DNA from 2 places in the Salmonella sp. FC25216 genome. Region 1 is predicted to be linked to the other one. Evidence: riboswitches for the same ligand, from Rfam matches in the RefSeq annotation. Region 1 holds a riboswitch; the other holds the start of a gene.
What was found. A riboswitch is a leader RNA that binds a small molecule or an ion and turns the genes downstream of it on or off. The one in region 1 is predicted to bind cobalamin.

Region 1 (10,988 bases):
GCGCAAAGCAATGATGCAGGAAAGTTAATTTCTGATTTACATCCGCAGTTAAAAGGGATTGTTGATCTGCCATTGCAACCGATGTCGGATGTGCGTGACTTTAGCGCAGATGTTGATGTGGTGTTCCTGGCGACAGCGCATGAAGTGAGCCACGATCTGGCGCCGCAGTTTTTACAGGCCGGATGCGTCGTATTCGATCTTTCCGGCGCGTTTCGGGTAAATGATCGCGCCTTCTATGAAAAGTATTACGGATTTACTCATCAGTATCCTGAACTGCTGGAACAGGCGGTGTACGGTCTGGCGGAGTGGAATGCCGATAAACTGAACGCGGCGAATCTGATTGCGGTTCCTGGTTGTTATCCAACCGCGGCGCAGTTGTCGCTAAAACCGCTGATTGACGGTGGGCTTCTGGAGCTGACGCAGTGGCCAGTAATTAATGCCACCAGCGGGGTGAGTGGCGCGGGGCGCAAGGCGGCAATGTCGAACAGTTTCTGTGAAGTGAGTCTGCAACCGTATGGCGTGTTTACGCATCGTCATCAGCCGGAAATCGCCGCCCATCTGGGCGCGGAGGTCATCTTCACCCCGCATCTGGGGAATTTTCCTCGCGGGATTCTGGAAACCATTACCTGCCGCCTGAAAGCGGGCGTAACCCATGTGCAGGTCGCCGACGTGTTGCAAAAAGCCTATGGCGACAAACCGCTGGTGCGCCTGTATGACAAAGGCGTTCCGGCGTTAAAGAACGTCGTCGGGTTGCCGTTCTGTGATATTGGTTTTGCCGTCCAGGGCGAACATCTGATTGTGGTGGCAACCGAAGATAACCTGTTGAAAGGCGCAGCGGCGCAGGCGGTGCAATGCGCTAATATTCGTTTCGGCTTCGCTGAAACGCAGTCTCTTATTTAAGGGTGAAATGATGAATCCATTAATTATCAAGCTGGGTGGCGTATTACTGGATAGCGAAGAGGCTCTGGAACGTCTTTTTACCGCGCTGGTCAACTATCGTGAGTCCCATCAGCGTGCGCTGGTGGTTGTTCACGGTGGTGGTTGTGTGGTGGATGAGCTGATGAAAGGGCTTAATTTGCCAGTGAAAAAGAAAGACGGCCTGCGCGTGACGCCTGCCGATCAGATTGGCATCATTACCGGGGCGCTGGCGGGAACCGCTAACAAAACCCTGCTGGCCTGGGCGAAGAAACACCATATCGCCTCTGTTGGTCTGTTTCTGGGCGATGGCGACAGCGTAAAAGTGACTCAACTCGATGAAGCGTTAGGCCACGTCGGGCTGGCGCAGCCGGGGTCGCCGAAGCTGATTAACACATTGCTGGAAAACGGCTTTCTGCCGGTAGTCAGCTCCATTGGCGTAACAGACGACGGCCAACTGATGAACGTCAACGCCGATCAGGCGGCAACCGCGCTGGCGGCGACGCTGGGGGCCGATCTGATCCTGCTTTCTGACGTGAGCGGTATTCTGGACGGCAAAGGCCAGCGTATCGCTGAAATGACGGCGTCCAAAGCAGAGCAGCTTATCGACCAGGGCATTATTACCGACGGTATGATTGTGAAAGTGAATGCGGCTCTCGATGCTGCGAGGGCGCTGGGTCGCCCGGTGGATATCGCTTCCTGGCGTCATGCGGAACAATTGCCAGCGCTGTTTAATGGTACGCCGATTGGCACGCGTATTCTGGCTTAACTATTTGTGCGCCGGATAATCGTAGCGCTATCCGGCAGTGAAATTCGAAGAATTTAAGGAAGTATATTATGGCACTTTGGGGTGGGCGCTTTACACAGGCGGCAGACCAGCGGTTTAAACAATTCAATGATTCGTTGCGCTTCGATTACCGTCTGGCGGAGCAGGATATTGTCGGTTCTGTGGCCTGGTCCAAAGCATTAGTCACGGTGGGCGTACTGACTGCCGATGAGCAACGACAGTTGGAAGAGGCGCTGAACGTGCTGCTGGAAGAGGTTCGCGCGAATCCGCAGCAAATCCTGCAAAGCGATGCGGAAGATATCCATAGCTGGGTGGAAGGTAAGCTCATCGACAAAGTGGGTCAGTTGGGTAAAAAGCTGCACACCGGACGCAGCCGTAACGATCAGGTGGCGACGGACCTGAAACTGTGGTGCAAAGAGACGGTGATGGAGCTGCTCACCGCCAACCGCCAGCTACAGAGCGCGCTGGTGGAAACCGCGCAGGAGAACCAGGACGCGGTAATGCCGGGATATACCCATCTGCAACGCGCGCAGCCAGTGACTTTCGCCCACTGGTGTCTCGCGTATGTCGAAATGCTGGTGCGAGATGAAAGCCGCCTGCAGGATACACTCAAACGTCTGGACGTGAGTCCGTTAGGTTGCGGCGCGCTGGCGGGAACAGCCTATGAAATCGACCGTGAACAATTGGCAGGCTGGCTGGGCTTCACGTCTGCGACCCGCAACAGTCTGGACAGCGTGTCGGATCGTGACCACGTACTGGAACTGCTTTCTGATGCGGCTATTGGTATGGTGCATCTGTCACGCTTCGCGGAAGATCTGATTTTCTTTAATTCTGGTGAAGCGGGCTTTGTGGAGCTTTCTGACCGCGTTACTTCCGGTTCATCGTTAATGCCGCAGAAGAAAAACCCGGACGCGCTGGAGCTGATTCGCGGTAAGTGCGGTCGCGTACAAGGGGCGCTAACCGGCATGATGATGACCTTAAAAGGTCTGCCGCTGGCTTATAACAAAGATATGCAGGAAGACAAAGAAGGGCTGTTCGATGCGCTCGATACCTGGCTTGACTGCCTGCATATGGCAGCGTTGGTGCTGGACGGTATTCAGGTGAAACGCCCACGTTGCCAGGACGCGGCGCAACAGGGGTATGCCAACGCCACGGAGCTGGCGGATTACCTGGTCGCGAAAGGCGTGCCGTTTCGCGAAGCGCACCATATTGTCGGCGAAGCGGTGGTAGAAGCCATTCGCCAGGGTAAGCCGCTGGAAGCGTTGCCGCTGGCTGATTTACAGAAATTCAGCCGCGTGATTGGCGACGATGTGTATCCGATATTGTCTTTACAGTCGTGTCTGGATAAACGGGCGGCAAAAGGCGGTGTTTCTCCGCAACAGGTAGCGCAGGCCATCGACGATGCGAAGGCGCGCCTCGCGTTGTAGGCCTGATAGCGTAGCGCCATCAGGCAATATAGCCCGGCCGAGCGTAAGCGACGCCGGGTTTTTTACGCAAAAAAAAAGCGGACCAGAGGTCCGCAAAAGTTCACGTTGGCTTTAGTTATTTCGGGTTCGAGAGATACCCTCTGAACGGGCGGTGTCTTCAAGGGTTAAACGAGAAACCGCTCCGTTTCTGTGATGTATTATTAATCAGAAAGGTTGATAGGGATAATCGTTCGTTGCTATGCTACCTATCGCCATGAACTATCGTGGCGACGGAGGATGAATAATGAATATTCGTGATCTTGAATATCTGGTGGCGTTAGCCGAACATCGCCATTTCCGGCGAGCGGCGGACTCCTGTCACGTCAGCCAGCCAACCCTTAGCGGGCAAATTCGCAAGCTGGAAGATGAGCTGGGCGTTATGCTGCTGGAGCGTACGAGTCGTAAGGTGCTGTTTACCCAGGCGGGCTTACTGCTGGTGGATCAGGCGCGCACCGTGCTGCGTGAGGTCAAGGTGCTCAAGGAGATGGCAAGCCAACAAGGTGAGGCGATGTCCGGCCCGTTACATATTGGTTTAATCCCAACGGTTGGCCCCTATTTGCTGCCGCTTATTATTCCGATGTTGCACCAGACTTTCCCGAAGCTGGAAATGTATCTGCATGAGGCGCAAACCCATCAGCTGTTAGCGCAACTCGATAGCGGCAAGCTTGACTGCGCTATTCTGGCACTGGTGAAAGAGAGTGAGGCATTTATCGAAGTGCCGCTGTTTGATGAGCCCATGATGCTGGCTATTTATGAGGATCATCCGTGGGCGAATCGCGATCGCGTGCCGATGTCCGATCTGGCGGGCGAAAAATTGCTGATGCTGGAAGATGGCCACTGTCTGCGCGATCAGGCGATGGGGTTCTGTTTCGAAGCGGGAGCGGATGAAGATACCCATTTCCGGGCGACCAGTCTGGAAACGCTGCGCAACATGGTGGCGGCGGGCAGTGGTATTACGCTACTTCCTGCGCTGGCAGTGCCGCAGGAGCGTAAGCGCGACGGCGTGGTCTATCTGCCATGCATTAAGCCGGAGCCGCGTCGTACCGTGGGGCTGGTTTATCGCCCGGGATCGCCGCTGCGTAGCCGTTATGAGCAACTGGCAGAGGCCATCCGTGGCGCAATGGATGGCCATTTCGACAAGGCGTTAAAACAGGCGGTTTAAGCCGTTTAGCGCCGCAACCCGATAAGCTTCCGCCATGGTTGGGTAGTTAAAGGTGGTGTTAACGAAGTACTCGATGGTGTTACCGCCACCTTTCTGCTCCATGATCGCCTGGCCGATATGAATAATTTCGGCGGCGCGTTCGCCAAAGCAGTGAATCCCCAGAATTTCTTTGGTTTCACGGTGGAAGAGAATTTTTAGCGTGCCGACGTTCATGCCAACGATTTGCGCTCGCGCCAGATGCTTAAACTGCGCGCGGCCCACTTCATAAGGCACTTTCATTGCCGTTAACTGCTGCTCGGTTTTGCCGACAGAACTGATTTCCGGAATGGTATAAATCCCGGTGGGGATATCTTCGATAAGATGCGCGGTCGCTTCGCCTTTCACCAGCGCCTGCGCTGCAATACGCCCCTGATCGTAGGCTGCGGAAGCCAGACTGGGATAGCCAATCACGTCGCCCACCGCATAGACGTGCGGCAGGGCGGTCTGGTACATGCTGTTGACCTTGAGCTGTCCACGGCTGTCTGTTTCCAGACCAATATTCTCCAGCGCCAGCGAATCGGTGTTACCGGTACGGCCATTGGCATAGAGCAGACAGTCAGCCTTCAGTTTTTTGCCGGATTTCAGGTGCATGATGACGCCATCATCGCAGCCTTCGATTTTCTCATACTCTTCATTGTGGCGAATCACCACACCACTATTCCAGAAATGGTAAGAGAGAGAGTCGGACATCTCCTGATCGAGAAAGGCCAGCAGGCGATCGCGAGTGTTGATCAGATCCACTTTCACATCCATACCGCGGAAGATGGACGCATATTCGCAGCCGATAACGCCGGCGCCATAAATAATAACGTGGCGCGGTTCATGGTGGAGGCTAAGGATTGAGTCGCTGTCATAAATGCGCGGATGCGAGAAATCCACATCATTGGGATGGTAAGGACGCGAACCACAAGCAATAACAAATTTTTCTGCCGTCAGGGTTTCAACCGTGCCGTCATGGCATTCCAGCGCCAGGGTATGTTCGTCAATAAAATGGGCGTTGCCCTGCAAGATTTCACAGTGGTTACGCTCATAAAACCCCTGACGCATACGCGTTTGTTGATTAATCACGTTATCAGCATGGTTGAGGATATCGGCGAAAGAAGAACGAAGGAGACGGGAGTGGTCGCTATAGAGCGGGTTTTGATTAAATTCGATAATACGGCTGACGGCGTGGCGAAGGGCTTTGGATGGGATGGTGCCCCAGTGGGTACATCCGCCGCCAACGTTATGATAACGCTCAATCACCGCGACGCGTGCTCCTTGCTTAACCAGACCCATTGCAGCGCCTTCACCGCCGGGGCCTGACCCTATGACGACTGCATCATAATCCCAGGAATGTGGCATGGTATTACTCACCTGTTTTTATACATAAAATAAACACGATGATAACATTTGCCCAGCTTTAACCCAATTATCGTTGTGCTTTTTTGCGAAGCCGGAGCACAAACTGTCTGTAAACAATCATTCACAATCCAGTGTGAACCCGTTACTTTTATTCTCTGGTATAGTGCCGAATAAGGCATATGGAAGGATTCAGACATTGTGATGGGTGTTAGAGCGCAACAAAAAGAAAAAACCCGGCGTTCGCTGGTGGAAGCCGCATTCAGCCAACTGAGCGCTGAGCGGAGTTTCGCCAGCCTGAGTTTGCGTGAAGTGGCGCGTGAAGCGGGCATTGCGCCGACGTCGTTTTACCGTCATTTTCGCGATGTTGATGAACTCGGTCTGACGATGGTGGATGAAAGCGGTCTGATGTTGCGTCAGTTGATGCGTCAGGCGCGACAGCGCATCGCGAAAGGCGGCAGCGTCATCCGCACGTCGGTCTCCACATTTATGGAGTTTATCGGCAACAACCCCAACGCCTTCCGTCTGTTGTTGCGCGAGCGTTCCGGCACTTCAGCGGCGTTTCGTGCTGCCGTCGCGCGGGAGATTCAGCACTTTATTGCGGAACTTGCCGACTATCTGGAACTCGAAAACCATATGCCGCGTGCGTTTACTGAAGCCCAGGCCGAAGCGATGGTGACTATTGTCTTTAGCGCGGGTGCAGAGGCGTTGGACATCGGCGCTGAACAGCGTCGGCAATTAGAAGAGCGGCTGGTATTGCAACTGCGCATGATTGCGAAAGGGGCGTATTACTGGTATCGCCGTGAGCAAGAGAAAATAGCACATCATTCCGAATAACGTGAAGGACGAGTAATGAAACAGTCAGGTCAAGATAAAGGTACGCTGTTGCTGGCGCTCATCGCTGGCTTATCGATTAACGGCACATTCGCGGCACTGTTTAGCGCTATTGTGCCGTTCTCCGTATTCCCGATTATCTCGCTGGTGCTGACGGTATATTGCCTGCATCAACGCTACCAAAATCGTACTATGCCGGTGGGTTTGCCGGGGCTGGCCGCCGCCTGTTTTATTCTTGGCGTTTTACTGTATAGCACCGTCGTGCGTGCAGAATATCCGGATATGGGCTCTAATTTCTTTCCGGCGGTGCTGTCGGTGATTCTGGTATTCTGGATTGGCTTTAAGATGCGCAATCGGAAGCAGGACATCGCGGAGTAGTGTGCGAATGCCAGATGGCGGCGCAAGCGCCTGATCCGGCCTACAACTGTACATATATGTAGGCCGGGCAAGCGAAGCGCCCCGGCAGAACGCCAGATAGCGGTATAATCGGCTATCCGACGTATATTTTACCTTGCGGTCAATAACACCCCGCATTCCATATGATGCGTATACGGGAACTGATCGAACAGCGCCAGGCGAGACACCGTGTGCGTCTGGCTTAATGTTTCCAGGTTTTTGCACAACGTTTCCGGATTGCAGGAAATGTACAGAATACGTGGATAAGCCTGCACCATTTTTTCAGTTTCGCTGTCCAGACCGCTGCGCGGCGGATCGACAAAAATGGTTTCGCACTGATAGCGCTTCAGATCGATCCCCTGTAAGCGATTAAACTCACGGACGCCGTTCATCGCCTGGGTAAACTCTTCCGCCGCCATGCGAATAATCTGAACATTATCAATATGATTAGCGGCAATATTATACTGCGCGGCAGCGACGGACGGTTTGGCGATTTCGGTTGCCAGCACGCGGTTAAAATTGCGCGCCAGCGCTAAAGAAAAATTGCCGTTGCCGCAATACAACTCAAGCAGATCGCCTTTTGAGTCTTTCGTCACCTCCAGCGCCCACTCTAACATCTGAATATTCATGGCGGCGTTTGGCTGCGTAAAGCTGTTTTCGACTTGGCGGTAGATCATTTCTTTACCTGCCACAGGCAGACGCTCATCAATATAATCCTGATCCAATTCGACTTTGGTTTTAGTGGCCCGGCCAATCAGGTGTACGTTCAGACCTTGCGCGCGTAAAGCATCGCGTAACGCAGTGGCGGCTTCATGCCACTCTTCGTCCAGCTTCTTATGGTACAGCAACGACACTACCGCCTGGTTGCTCAAGGTGGTGAGATAATCGATCTGGAACAGCTTATGCCGCAGTGCATGATTATCGCGCACGCCGGCAATCATCGCCTTCATTAAGGTATTAATCAGTTGGCTGGCCGCCGGGAAGCTGTCAACGCGAATCCGGCTTTTGGTCTGCTGATCAAACATAATGTGGTACAGGTCATCGCCGTCATGCCACAGGCGAAATTCCGCACGCATACGATAGTGACTGACCGGCGAGCGAAATACTTCCGGAACCAGGCCAGAAAACGGCGCCATCATACTCTGCAAGCGCGCCACTTTTTCGGCTAGCTGCGCCTCATACTGTTCTGTCGGAAGATGTTCGGGGGTCATATCGCATCCTGAATAATAAAAGTACGCGGGGATTGTAGGGATTGCTCAGTGGATGTCCAGCTATTGATGATTTCTGATTTGTGATGCGCGGTCTGGACAGGGTGTTGTGACAGACGGTAGCATCCGTGGGCCGGTCCTGTGAGTTAATAGGGAATCCAGTGAAAATCTGGAGCTGACGCGCAGCGGTAAGGAAAGGTGAGATGAGAGCGTAAGCAGACACTGCCTCCGGTGGGAAGTCATCATTTCTGCTATCCAGCCAACGGATAACCCTCCAAGCCCGAAGACCTGCCGGCTAACGTCGCATCTGGTTTTCATCATCGCGTACTATCGATGAAGCCTGCGGCATCCTTCTTATATTGTGGATGCTTTACAATGATTAAAAAAGCTACGCTGCTGACGGCGTTCTCCGTCACGGCCTTTTCCGCTTGGGCGCAGGACACTAGCCCGGATACCCTGGTTGTCACCGCCAACCGTTTTCAGCAGCCTGTAAACTCTGTTTTGGCGCCAACTGATGTCGTCACCCGCGAGGATATTCAGCGCTGGCAGTCAAAAGATCTTAATGACGTAATGCGCCGTCTTCCTGGTGTGGATATTTCACAGAGCGGCGGAATGGGGAAGAGTTCCTCGCTGTATGTTCGCGGCACCGAATCGCGGCATGTCCTGGTACTGATTGATGGTGTGCCGATGGCGCGGGCGGGCATTAGTAACGCGATTGATATTGGTCAGCTTCCGGTGTCGTTAGTGCAGCGCATTGAATACATTCGCGGACCGCGTTCAGCGGTGTACGGTTCTGGCGCGATTGGCGGCGTCGTCAATATCATTACGATGAGCAATGACGAGAAATCACAGATCAACGCCGGTATGGGATCGGATGGTTACCAGACCTATGATGGGATTATGAATAAACGGTTTGGCGATACGATTGTAACTGCTGCCGGGGCGTATGAGACGACCAGGGGTTTTAACATTCAGCCTGACTCTCCCTATAACGGGGACAGTGACCGGGACGGCTACCGCAATAAGCTGTTCTGGGGAGGCGTACAGCATAAGTTTAACGATAACGTCTCCGGTTTCTTTCGCGGTTATGGCTATACGGCGAATAGCGATTACGATCAGGGTTCATATGGTCATGTTGGCGGCAATGATGAGGCCCAGAATTACACCCAATCTTGGGATGCTGGCCTGCAATACAGTTCTGGCATCTATTCTTCTCAGCTGATCGCCAATTATCAACATATTAAAGATTACAACTACAGTCACGATCTTGGTCGGTATGCGGGGGATGCCTCGCTGGATAACATGGAGCAGCGTTATATTCAGTGGGGTAATAGTGTTGAAGTTGGGCACGGAGCGGTTAGCGGCGGGGCTGACTGGAAACAGGAAAAGCTGACCTCCAGTAGTACAACGAAGGCCGATACTTACAAACGTGATACCACCGGGCTTTACCTGACCGGACAGCAACAAATCGATAGTGTCACGTTGGAAGCTTCTGGCCGTGAAGATCATGATGAGCAGTTCGGCTGGCATGGGACATGGCAGACCGCAGCGGGCTGGGAGTTTGTTGATGGTTATCGGGCAACTCTCTCCTATGGTACGGGGTTCCTGGCACCGTCCCTTGGGCAGCAATATGGCGCGACGCGTTTTGCATCATCTTATGGGCCTGGTATTGCCGCTAACCCAAACCTAAAGCCGGAAGAATCCAGGCAGTGGGAGGCCGGCATTGATGGGCTGACCGGACCGCTGGATTGGCGCCTTTCTGCATATCATTATAAGGTTCAAAACCTGATCGATTATACAGATAATCAATACGTTAATCTGAAATCGGCCACTATTAAAGGTCTGGAGTGGACCGGAAATATCACCACCGGCCCGGTAGATCACCACCTGACGCTGCAATACGTCGATCCGCGTGATGATGAAACCAATAAGGTTCTCTATCGCCGTGCTAAGCAGCAGGTAAAGTATGAGCTGACCGGACAGATTTTTGAACTCGGCTGGAATGTGATGTATCAGTACCTCGGCGAACGTTACGATAAAGACTTCGACAATAATAGAGATGTAAAAATGGGCGGCTTGAGCTTGTGGGATATTGGAGTTTCATATCCGCTCACCTCACATCTGACAGTTCGTGGTAAAATAGCCAACCTGTTCGACAAAGATTACGAGACAGTTTATGGCTACCAAACTGCAGGACGAGAATACACCTTGTCTGGCAGCTACACCTTCTGAACCACGTCCCACCGTGCTGGTATTTGATTCTGGCGTCGGTGGATTGTCGGTCTATGATGAGATTCGGCGGCTCCTGCCGGATCTCCACTATATATATGCTTTCGATAACGTGGCATTCCCCTATGGGGAAAAGAGCGAAACGTTTATCGTCGAGCGCGTTGTCGAGATTGTTACTGCGGTACAGCAGTGCTATCCCCTTTCACTGGCGGTGATAGCCTGCAATACCGCCAGTACGGTTTCACTTCCCGCATTACGTGAAAAGTTTGCCTTCCCGGTGGTGGGCGTTGTACCTGCGATTAAACCAGCGGCGCGGCTTACCGCAAATGGCGTCGTCGGGCTACTGGCGACGCGAGCGACGGTCAAGCGTCCTTATACTCACGAGCTGATTGCGCGCTTCGCCAATGAATGTCAGATAGCTATGTTGGGGTCGGCAGAACTGGTGGAACTGGCGGAAGCTAAATTACATGGCAACTCGGTATCGCTGGAAGAGCTACGCCGTATATTACGTCCATGGCTGCGAATGCCGGAACCGCCTGACACGGTCGTTCTGGGGTGTACGCATTTCCCTCTATTACGAGACGAGCTTTTGCAAGTCCTGCCCGAAGGGA
Region 2 (10,988 bases), on a different contig from region 1:
TTTCACAGGTGTCGTGATAGCTGGTGCCAAAACTGACCACCAGAAGCGCTTTTTTCATTTTTACTCCTTAGCTGCGGCCAGCCAGCGCGATAAACGCTGCGCAAAGGCGGCCTGGCTTTCCAGTAATTCATCACCCGTCACGAGCGGCGTCGGGCGCGCAATAACGATGCAGGGAATGCCCGCATCCAGACAGGGCCGGACTTTTTCCTGATATCCCCCCTCCGCGCCGGACGCTTTGGTAATGACCACGTCGGCCCGGCATTGGTGGTAAAACGCGGCGTTGAAATCAGCGCTGAACGGCCCGCACAGTGCGAAAATCTCTCCAACGCCGAACCCCAGTTCGCTGCAGCGTTGAATCACCTCCGCCACGGGCAGTACGCGCGCCAGCAACGTTTTTTCCGCCAGTCCGGCACGCCAGACGGCCAAATCTTTACTGCCGGTCGTCAGTAAAACGCGCGGACCAAAACGCCTCGCTATCTCGCAGGCATCGGCAATACTGCGCGCCGTATAGAGAAGCGGATGCGTCAGATTGCTAAGCTGATCCGGACGCTGATAACGACTTAACAACACGCCCGCCGTTTCACAGGCGCGAAGGAGGTTATGGCTGACCATTTCCGCATAGGGATGCGATGCGTCTATTACCCAGCGAGTGCGGTTTTCTTTTAGCCAGGCGACCATCTGCCCGTACTCCAGACGACCGCAGCGCACCTGTCCTTTAATATCGCCAGCCAGCGCTTTTCCGGCTGGCGTCGCCACGGATAAGGTGTATGCGACTTTCGCCGCATCCAGTTGTCGGCATAACGCGCGCGCATCGCTGGTACCGCCCACCACCAGCACCTCCCCCTCTTTCACAGCGTGTAACCTCGCGGCGTGATCATCAGCCCATCCTGAACATAGGTCGTTTTATTACCGACAATGACCAGACTGGTCATATCTACCGGTTCAAAATCCATATCGCCAAGCGTAGTCAGCCATTTTTCCTCTTTCTTACGTCCAGCGGATTTCACCACACCAACCGGCGTTTGCGCACTTTTACTGGCGGCAAGCAGTTCAAACGCGCGCGCCAGATGCCCTTCGCGCCCGCGGCTGCGCGGGTTGTAAAAACAGATAACAAAGTCTGCTTCTCCGGCAGCGACAATACGTTTTTCAATAACCGGCCACGGCGTGAGCAAATCACTCAGGCTGATATGGCAGAAGTCATGCATCAGCGGCGCGCCCAGTAAAGAGGCGGCGGCGATGCTGGCGGTCATGCCAGGAATGAGCCGCACCTCAACGTCCAGTTTCTGCTTGCCGACCAGTTCCAACACCAGACCCGCCATGCCGTAAATCCCCGCATCGCCGCTGCTGATTAGCGCTACGTTATGCCCGGCCTGCGCCAGTTCAATAGCCGCCTGGCAGCGTTCAATCTCCTTACACATGCCGGTCTTGATCACCTGTTTGTCGCCGGTGAATGCTTTAACCAGATGGGTATAGGTTTTGTAGCCCACGACGATTTCCGCCGCCTGAAGCGCGTCGATAGCCTCCATCGTCATCATTGCCTGCGAACCGGGGCCAATACCAATTACGCTCAACATCAGTGTGCAACTCCTAAAGTAATAGTGACGCCCTGTTCTCGCAGGGTCTCGCCTAACAATTGTCCCTGGCTTAATAACCACGCTGCCGGGCCGGATACGCTGCTAACGCCCACCGTTTTTCTGACGAAGCCAGAACCAGGAAAATGGTGTTCGAATTCGCGCAACGCTTCGGCGGTAAAGGTTTTAAAAGGCACGCGGCAGCAGGAGGCGAGCTGAATAAGCCCCGGCTCCCCTTTTTTGAGCGTGACGCTGCCAATCGCTTTTAACGCCAGCGGATCGAGTTTTTGCGCTTCAAGCTGGCGCGCCAGTAATGTCGCTAACAGGGGAAATGGCGTATCGCGGCGACAGCCAATTCCCGCCACCACGCGCTGGGGCACCAGTTTCCAGTGCAGTACGGAAAGCTCAGGGAGGTCATTACGCAAAGAGACGCAGATCAGCGCATCCAGTTCAGGCAACCGCTGCAAATCATCAACAGGGATAAAACCGCGAATATCGCACTGGCCGATGTCTTCCGTCAGTTCGGCATCCCACCATAACCCCACACGTTGATGACTAACCAACATCTGGTTAACGGTTTTTACCGCCGTTCGAAGATCGGTCATGCGGGCGTTAAGCTGGAAAGCTAAGGTGTCCAACGCGGACATCTCATTGACATCCGTTGCCGTGGTAATCACCGGATCGGCGCCTAACATTCCTGCCAGGTAGCGCGTCAAGGCATTGGCCCCGCCCGCATGACCGGAAAGCAGGCTAATGACATGCTGACCACGTTCATCAATGACGACCACCGCCGGATCGCTGAACTTGTCGTTCACTAACGGCGCCAGGACACGAACGGCAATGCCGGTCGCGCCGATAAAAATGAGCGCGGTATAGGTGGTAAAAGCCTGCCGCGCGGTATTAGCGAATCCGCCGTCGAAGGGAATAAATCCCTCTTCCCGCAGTTTTTCACTGGTAAAGCAGGTTAACGGCAGCATCGCGGCAAGTCTCTTTGCCAGCGCCACACCGCCGGGCGTCAGGCAAAACAACGCAATGGATTCAGGCTTTACGGTATTCATGGCTAAAGTCCGCTGCATAGAGTCTTGAGTAGTGATACTCCTTACCCAGAAAATTCCCGACCAGGATCAGCGCCGTCTTACGGATGCCAGCATCACGTACTTTGTCGCTAATATCCGCTAACGTGCCGCGAACGGTCTGGCTTTCCGGCCAGGTAGCCTTATAGATGACCGCGACAGGCGTAGTTGCCGGATAACCGCCGACAATGAGACGTTCCGCCACCCGGTGAATACGCTGAACGGAGAGATAAATCGCCATCGACGTCTGGTGACTGGCGAAAGCCTCCAGTTGTTCGCGCGCCGGTACTGGCGTACGCCCTTCCAGACGGGTAATAATGAGACTCTGCGATACCTCCGGTACGGTATATTCCACGCCCAGCTCCGCCGCAGCGCCGAGAAACGCGCTGACGCCAGGCACTACCTGCCAGTCAATACCGCGGCGGGTTAACGCTTCGCCTTGCTCACGTACGGAGCCATACAGCGAGACATCGCCCGTTTGCAAACGCACCACCGTTTTTCCCGCTTTCACGCCCGCCGCCATCAGCTCGATAATCTGCTCAAGATGCAGTTCGGCGCTGTCGTAGCGTTCTGCCTGCGCGGGGCAGTAATCCAGCAGTTCGGTATTGATCAGCGAACCAGCATAGATAACTACCTGCGCCTGTTGCAGCAGACGGTATCCTTTAAGCGTGATCAGCTCGCGATCGCCCGGCCCGGCGCCGACGAACCACACACAGCGTGGATCAAATGTCTCAGACATGGTTTTCTTCCTTCTGACAGGCGATAACAAAAACAGGATTGTTCGGTTTGAAATAGTGTCCCGCCCCCAGCGGCGTTAACGATGAGAGCTGAAGCTGTACACAGTCCATTCGGCATGCACCGATGCGCGCAAGATGCGCCAGAGCGCCATGGAGGTTTTCCTGCAAGATAAAGGTCATTACCAGACGGCCACCGGGATGCAGATGGCGCATCGCCCAGTCAATCAGCGCCGTCAGATGCCCGCCGCTGCCGCCCATAAACACCGCATCGGCTTTCCTGGTTATGGTCATTGGCGCTTCGCCGGGGAGAATATCGATATTGCCACAGGCAAAGCGCTGACGATTCTCATCAAGCAACCGTAACGCGGCGGGATTGCGCTCAATAGCCGTCACCTGCAACGAAGGAAATTGCAGCGCCGCTTCAATTGAGACGCTTCCCGTTCCCGCCCCGACGTCAAGCAGGTGACTGGCGCGGTGGAGCTCAAGTTTCGACAGTGCCAGCGCCCGTACTGCCTCTTTGGTCATCGGCACGTTCTCGCCGCGCAGAAAAAGCTCATCTTTCATCAAGGATCACCACTGTACTCATTTCATAGTCGGCGTTGACCGCACTGACAGGTAGCCAGTGGATTCGCTCATTTTCCATCGCCAGATTTTCACCAATCACCATTAAGCGATGCCCTTTACCGCGCGCGACCAGTTCCCGCGCGATTTCCCGCGGGCCGCAGCGGGCGTCCGTGACCATCGCCACTTTGCGATGGCTCGCCAGTTGCTCGAAGCTGACGCAACGACCGTGACTACTGGTCAACCACATGTCATTCATATCAATTCCAGCCTGCGCGCACAGATACTGTACGGCGCTGATCCCTGGGATAATGCGAACATGCTCAATACCAAAATGGGCCACCATGCGCGTACCGATGCCATAAAACAGCGGATCGCCGGAGGCCAGCACCACGATCCGTTTATCCCGACGGGCGGCAATCCAGGACAACAACGCGCCAATATCCGCGCCCAGCGTAAATCGTTCGCCGCCAAACGTCGGAAACTGCGCCAAATGGCGTTTACCGCCTGCCAGCGCATCGGCATGGTCTATCGCTTCCAGCGCCGCAGGCGTCATCAAATGCCGTCCGGCGGGCCCCATTCCCACGACCGTTAGCATTGCAGCTCCTTAGCAATCTCGTCGACGGGACGATTACTACCGAGAATATGGTTATCAAAAGAAAACAGGATGGCGTCGCAGACAGGCAGCGTTTTGGTAAAACGCAGCATCTCTATGACTCGCAAACAAATACGCCTGGCAAGATGGTTGTAGATATGCCCGAAGCCATATGCTTCAATGTGCTCCATTGCCGCTTCGGTGGTATCGCAATCGCCGACCAGAGTGAGTAACTCCAGCGGCGCGCCCAGTAGAGCTAAATGCGCGACCAGCGTTTCCATCCGCGCATCGGCAATATGGCTATGGGTATGGAAGATCCCGGCAGCGATTTTGATCAATTTTCCAGGATGACCCACCAGCACTATCTGGCGAAACCCCAGCCGTACCGCCTCTTCAATCATGTAGCCGACAAAATTGCTCATGGTGACGACCGCCTGTGTGTCGACGCCCATTTGTTCGCGAACAAACCGTTCGCCGTGATTGCCCGGCACGAGTATCACCCGCGTTAATCCTGACGCCCGTTTGATCTCCAGCTCCAGCGATAGCGAGCGTTTCCAGCTTTCTTCCGACATCGGCGTCACAATGCCGGTAGTGCCAATAATGGAAATGCCGCCAAGAATGCCAAGCCGCGAGTTATACGTTTTTTGCGCCCGCGCTTCGCCTTCCGGGGCAAAAATCTCCACATCGGCCCCACGCGCCGGGCCTATCGCTTCGCGCACCGCAGACTCAATGGTATGGCGCGGCGTACGATTGATAGCGGCGCTCCCGAGCGGCAGTCCGACCCCTTTACGCGTTACCGTACCAATACCTTCGCCGCCAGTGAGCGTAATCTCACCGCTGTCGTTGAGCGTAACGCGGGCAAAAATCAACATCCCGTGCGTGGCATCCACGTCATCGCCGCCATCTTTACGAATTGCGGCTATCGCCTGCTGGCCTTCAATGTGCGGCGACTCCACGTTCAGGCATAGCGTGACGCCCGACGGCGTGACGATGGAAACCTGATGAATTAGATGTTGACGCAATACCATCAGCGCGGCGACTTTTGCCGCCGCCGTCGCGCAGGAACCGGTGGTATATCCTTTACGTAACGCTTTACCGTGATGCCAGACCGGCGCGTCAAAAGAAAGCTCGCTCATCAAGCCTCCCGGAGGTGATAAAGCAGCGCATTGACGATAGCGGCGGCTACGTTACTGCCGCCTTTACGCCCTAACGCGGCAATCGCCGGGAAATGGCTATGGGTGAGCGCCTCTTTGGACTCCGCAGCGCCAACAAAGCCTACCGGTACACCCACCACGCCGCTCACCGTCACGTTATGCTCAAGCAAACGGAACAGGGCCGTCGGCGCATTGCCGAAAACAAAGATTTTGTTTTTCTCCTCCTCGTCGATAGCAATATCAACAGCAGCCATTGAACGGGTAATCCCCTGCGTTTTTGCGGCGCGTATCACGCGCGGATCGCTGATATAACAACGACACTCGCCGCCAAACGTCGCCAGCAATCTTTTATTAATGCCGGACAGCGCCATCGTGGTATCGGTATAAATAATGCACGGATGGCGTAGCGCATCACAAAGCTGCTCCAGCGCATCAGCAGAGAACCACAAAATGTCCAGCCAGTCGAAATCGGCGGTGGTATGGATAACCCGCTTGATAATGGCCTCATGGAGCGGACTGGCGAAACGGTAATCGGGATGCGCTTCGCGAATAATGTCGCTAATAATGGTGAAACTATTGGCCTCAATGGTTTGGGGCTGCTGGATATAATGCATACTGTCGTCCTCAGGCCACGCCAGATAACCAGCACCGTGCCGCAATAAACAGCGCCAGCGCCAGGGTTGAAGCGACCCACATCAATCGAATCGTTCGGGAAATATCGTCTACGGAAATATCGCGCTGCGCGTCGCCGATCCAGGGTTTGTCCACTCGCTCGCCAAAGTAGCTATTTGGGCCACCTAGCTGGATACCTAAGGCGCCGGCCACACAGGCTTCCGACCAGGCGCAATTTGGGCTACTGTGGTTATAACGGTCACGCCAGCCAATACGCAGCGCATGCCAACCACTCAGGCGACAAAGTCCTGCCGCAATGCCCAGCAACAGCCAGCTCAGTCGGGCGGGAAGATAGTTCGCTACGTCGTCCATACGGGCGCTAACCATACCAATCGCCCGATACTTTTCATGTTTGTAGCCCACCATTGAATCCAGGGTATTGACGGCTTTGTAGGCCATAGCCAGCGGCACGCCGCCGAGAAAGAGGAAAAAGAGCGGCGCGATAATGCCGTCAACGGTGTTCTCTGCAACCGTTTCCACCACGGCGCGATTGATCTGCTCTGGCTGAAGTTGCGACGTATCGCGCCCGACGATCCAGGAGAGTTTTATTCGGCTTTCCGCAAGGTCGTCCTCCCGTAACGGTCGTTCAACCTCCTGCGCGGCGCGGGCCAGAGAGCGTCCGGCCAGCGTGGTAAAGATCATCCAGACTTCGACGCTCCAGCCAAACCAGGGATGAATCCGCTGCGCCAGCGCCAGTACGCCCCACGCCATGCCCCAGGTCGCCCCGACAACCACAATCCACATTACGCCACCGCCAATCCGCAGCGCTTTGTCGCTGTGACAATAGCGACGCACAATTCGCTGCACAAACGTGATTAAACGACCTATCCAGCGTACCGGATGAGGCCAGTGTTGAGGGTCGCCGATGATAAAATCCAGCACCCAGGCGATACACCAGGCAAGGATCGTCATGATACGCGCCTCGCCGCCGCCAGCCAGTGCTGCAACATTTCCGGACGCTGGGCGAAATGGACATGCAGGTAGCTGGCAAACGTGTTGCCTGTCTGCCAGCCGCCAGTCCATTCCTGTAACACGCGGTCATCGCGAACCTTACGACAGGCCATAACGGCGGGTGTTTCGGGGATAAAATCTGAGTAGTGAAATTCATGGCCGCGCACTATCTCGCCAGGCGCCGCCAATAGCGTTGGCTGCATAGCCCGCGCTTCACAGTAACCAAAGCGGGTAAGTCGCTTACCCATTTTGCTGTGGCCGGGGATAATATCCGCCATCTGATGAATTTCTCCGCCGCTATCCTCCAGAGTGCTCCCCAGATACATCAGACCGCCACACTCCGCATAAATCGCCGCACCGCGCTGATGCGCAGCCCGCAAATGTTTTAACATCATCGTATTTGCCGCCAGATCCGCGGCGTATAATTCAGGATATCCACCGCCCAGCCAGATCATCTGACAGTCAGGCAATATGCGGTCATGCAGTGGGCTAAAACGCACAATGTTAACGCCGGCACGTTCCAGCAAATCGATGTTGTCGGGGTAATAAAAGTTAAAGGCTTCATCATCCGCCAGCGCAAGCGTCAGCCCTGCCCCCGCCGTTTTACCTGGGCGTTCAGGCCACGTTCCCGCCGGAAGCGCTGATAACAGACTCAGCGAGAGTAGCGCATCCACATCCACTGTTTGTTCCAGCGTAGCGACAAAATCATGCCATGATTGCTGATTGACGCGGGATTCTCTGGCGGTAATCAACCCCAGGTGGCGTTCAGGTAATGCGACGCCGTCGCAAGGAGGGACATACCCCAGTACCGGCAGTGAGCAATAATGTTCAATGGCATTTTTGAGGAGCTGATAGTGGGCGTCGCTAGTGACGCGATTCACAATCACGCCCGCGAGGTTGAGGGTCGGGTCGAAGTGCTGAAATCCCATAACGGTAGCCGCAAGCGACGTTGAAACAGCCTTGCCGTCCACCAGTAGTATGACCGGGCAGCCAAGCTGTTTTGCCATTGCGGCTGTACTGCAATAATTGGGGTCGACGCCATAGCCGTCATACAGCCCCATGACCCCCTCAATGACAGCGACATCCGCCCGCTGCATTTGTTCGCAAAATAAGGCGTTGAGAACAGGAGGAGGAAGCATGAAACTGTCAAGATTACGGGACACCACGCCACAGATAGCGGTATGCCAGCCGGTATCAAGGTAATCTGGCCCAACTTTAAACGGCTGTACGCGCAGCGCGCGTTTTTGCAGCAGCCTCAGCAAACCAAGCGTCACCGTGGTTTTGCCACAACCGCTTCCTGTGCCTGCAAGAATAAATGCGTGATGCCTTGCCGCCATTACCCTGATCCTGTTCAGGGTGGTAGGGGTATACAGGTACGCGCATGTTCAGTCTTTCGACTGTACGCGTCTTCGCAACCCACTTCCCACCGAAGTTGTTGGTTATCACCGACAGGCAGGTCTTCTGGCTTAGCGTCCTCCTCGCCCGTCCTTCCCAATCTTGCGATCAGTGGTCTTTACGGGGTCGTCAGCATCACAGCAGCGGGGGCTGCGGGGGATTTTCACCCCCTTCCCTACCACAAATGTGGCAAACCTGTTGGTTTACGTTATGGCTGTACGGCACACCCATAACGGCAATTAATAATGTGCTACATTTTACATTTCTGTGAGCAATAGCCTGAGCGGTTGCTCATCTGACGTTAATCTACTCATCCTTACCGGTATATTGACGATAGAACGTGTCGACAAAGCGTAATAAAACTTATCTTTCCTAACACTGTACTTCATCACAAAAATAAAAACTGGTGCAGTTTATGCCCTAAATTTTATTATTTTGTTGCGCTATGACAATTTATTGTTACACCAGATAAATTTTCTTTCTGAAATGATTAAGATACAAAACACTATCAAAAATCGGCAATAGCAAAATATTGCTACTTATATCGATGGAGGGTGAGAACTCTCATTTATCTGCTGGCGGTAAACCTGCGGTGTAACCTGATAGGTCTGGCGGAAGACTTTGCAAAAATAGCTGGTTTGCGAAAAGCCTAAATTACGTGCAATACTGGCAATACTCCAGTCACTATGGCAAAGCAATTCTCTGGCGCTAACCATCCTTTGGCGATTCACCCACGCATTAAATCCGATCCCCTGATATTTCTTGAATAGCTTACTGAAATAATAGGGGCTAAGATAGACATGTGAAGCGACATCCTCCAGACGAAGATCGTCGGACAAATGCGCATCAATATAGCGAAGCGCTTTTTTCATTTTACTGTCATGCGGGCTGGGGCCACGAGCGGTTTTGTTTGTTTCCGATTTCTGCGGATTGTCTTTGATAACCACAAAATTGAGTTGTTTTTTCAGGCAATTCTCAACGATCAGTTTAAGCAGATCGGCGGAAGCGATAACTCGTGAATAGTCCATCTCTGGCACATTCCGAAATTCATTCAACAGCTCAGGGTCAGCCTGCCAGCGATCGTCGACATTAAGAATGTCTACCAGTTCCACGTCATTACTTAATCGAACCTGTCCGCATAAAACAAAGCCAACTAAATGCCCTGCAATTACCAGCGGAATAGAAAAATCCGTTAGCCCGGCATGACAACGATAAATACAGGGTTGATCGGACTTCGATGCCTCCAGTCCCCCGCAGCGATCGCTCATACGACAACGTGTACTATGCTGGGGATGTTGCCGCATCAACTGACAAAACGGCGTGAAATTGAATAGCTCAGATATTTCATCACCATGAATATTGACAACCACAACCGCCAGACCGGTGGCTTGTGCAAAATCCTGTGCGATTTTATTAATGAGTTCTGAGTTCAGAGCGCTCGCAGAAATCATGATAAAACCCCTCAGTTAATTTATTGTTATAAACAAAACACATTATTTACATTCACTTTTTATTACCATTATCCTGGCCCTGATAAAAAGTACAATGACAATACCAAAAGTCTCCCATTGCAGGGAGACGTTTTGATCAGTTCGTGAAAGCAGATCACGAAATTATCTCACCTGTTTTTACGATACATCATTGCTGTGAATCTGGTTCGCATTTTCTTCCGGTTTACAGCGATTACAAGGTAAATTCTTACCAATAAAATAGCGATATATGGCCGCTCCGGCACAGGCGCCGATAACAGGCGCGACAATCGGCACGATAAAGTAAGGGATCTCTCGCCCACCGCTCATCGCCATGTTCCCCCACCCCGCTAACCATGTGAACAGTTTGGGGCCGAAATCACGCGCCGGATTCATTGCAAAACCGGTAAGAGGCCCGGTAGACGCGCCGATAACGGCAACCAGTATCCCAATAAGCAAAGGCGCAAGCGGCCCTTTAGGAACGCCATTGCCATCATCCGTCAATGCCATGATCATGCCCATCAGAATCGACGTAATTACCACTTCCACTAACGCCGCCTGCCATACATTTAGCGCTGCGGCCGGATAGGTACTGAAAATGCTGGCTAATTGCAAACTTTCGACGCTACCGCGCACCATATGATGCGCAGTCTCAAATTCAATAAAAAGGCTACTATAAAGCGCATACGCCAGCAGAGCGCCACCAAAAGCGCCGGCAACCTGGGCAATAATATAAGGCAATACTTTCTGCCTGGGAAAGCAGGCAAACAGCCACAGCGCGATTGTCACCGCAGGATTAAGATGTCCGCC

Region 2: linked by a shared signal. The riboswitch ahead of AC3G3F_RS21800 (cobyrinic acid a,c-diamide synthase CobB) and the one ahead of btuB (TonB-dependent vitamin B12 receptor BtuB) in region 1 are both predicted to bind cobalamin.

What each region holds. Positions count from the first base shown of each region.
Region 1 covers NZ_JBDGON010000013.1:106,126-117,113, forward strand. Annotated here, with positions in the region: gene argC (N-acetyl-gamma-glutamyl-phosphate reductase) at 1-900, shown strand, start outside; gene argB (acetylglutamate kinase) at 908-1,684, shown strand; gene argH (argininosuccinate lyase) at 1,753-3,129, shown strand; gene oxyR (DNA-binding transcriptional regulator OxyR) at 3,413-4,330, shown strand; gene sthA (Si-specific NAD(P)(+) transhydrogenase) at 4,313-5,713, opposite strand; gene fabR (HTH-type transcriptional repressor FabR) at 5,912-6,547, shown strand; gene AC3G3F_RS20950 (YijD family membrane protein) at 6,563-6,922, shown strand; gene trmA (tRNA (uridine(54)-C5)-methyltransferase TrmA) at 7,051-8,151, opposite strand; cobalamin riboswitch at 8,266-8,458, shown strand; gene btuB (TonB-dependent vitamin B12 receptor BtuB) at 8,524-10,380, shown strand; gene murI (glutamate racemase) at 10,325-10,988, shown strand, end outside.
Region 2 covers NZ_JBDGON010000015.1:44,268-55,255, forward strand. Annotated here, with positions in the region: gene cbiK (sirohydrochlorin cobaltochelatase) at 1-58, opposite strand, end outside; gene AC3G3F_RS21755 (cobalt-precorrin-6A reductase) at 61-852, opposite strand; gene AC3G3F_RS21760 (precorrin-3B C(17)-methyltransferase) at 849-1,574, opposite strand; gene cbiG (cobalt-precorrin 5A hydrolase) at 1,574-2,629, opposite strand; gene AC3G3F_RS21770 (cobalt-precorrin-4 methyltransferase) at 2,610-3,383, opposite strand; gene AC3G3F_RS21775 (decarboxylating cobalt-precorrin-6B (C(15))-methyltransferase) at 3,376-3,945, opposite strand; gene AC3G3F_RS21780 (cobalt-precorrin-7 (C(5))-methyltransferase) at 3,935-4,540, opposite strand; gene cbiD (cobalt-precorrin-5B (C(1))-methyltransferase CbiD) at 4,534-5,673, opposite strand; gene AC3G3F_RS21790 (cobalt-precorrin-8 methylmutase) at 5,673-6,305, opposite strand; gene cbiB (adenosylcobinamide-phosphate synthase CbiB) at 6,316-7,275, opposite strand; gene AC3G3F_RS21800 (cobyrinic acid a,c-diamide synthase CobB) at 7,272-8,651, opposite strand; cobalamin riboswitch at 8,749-8,923, opposite strand; gene pocR (transcriptional regulator PocR) at 9,249-10,160, opposite strand; gene pduF (propanediol diffusion facilitator PduF) at 10,338-10,988, opposite strand, start outside.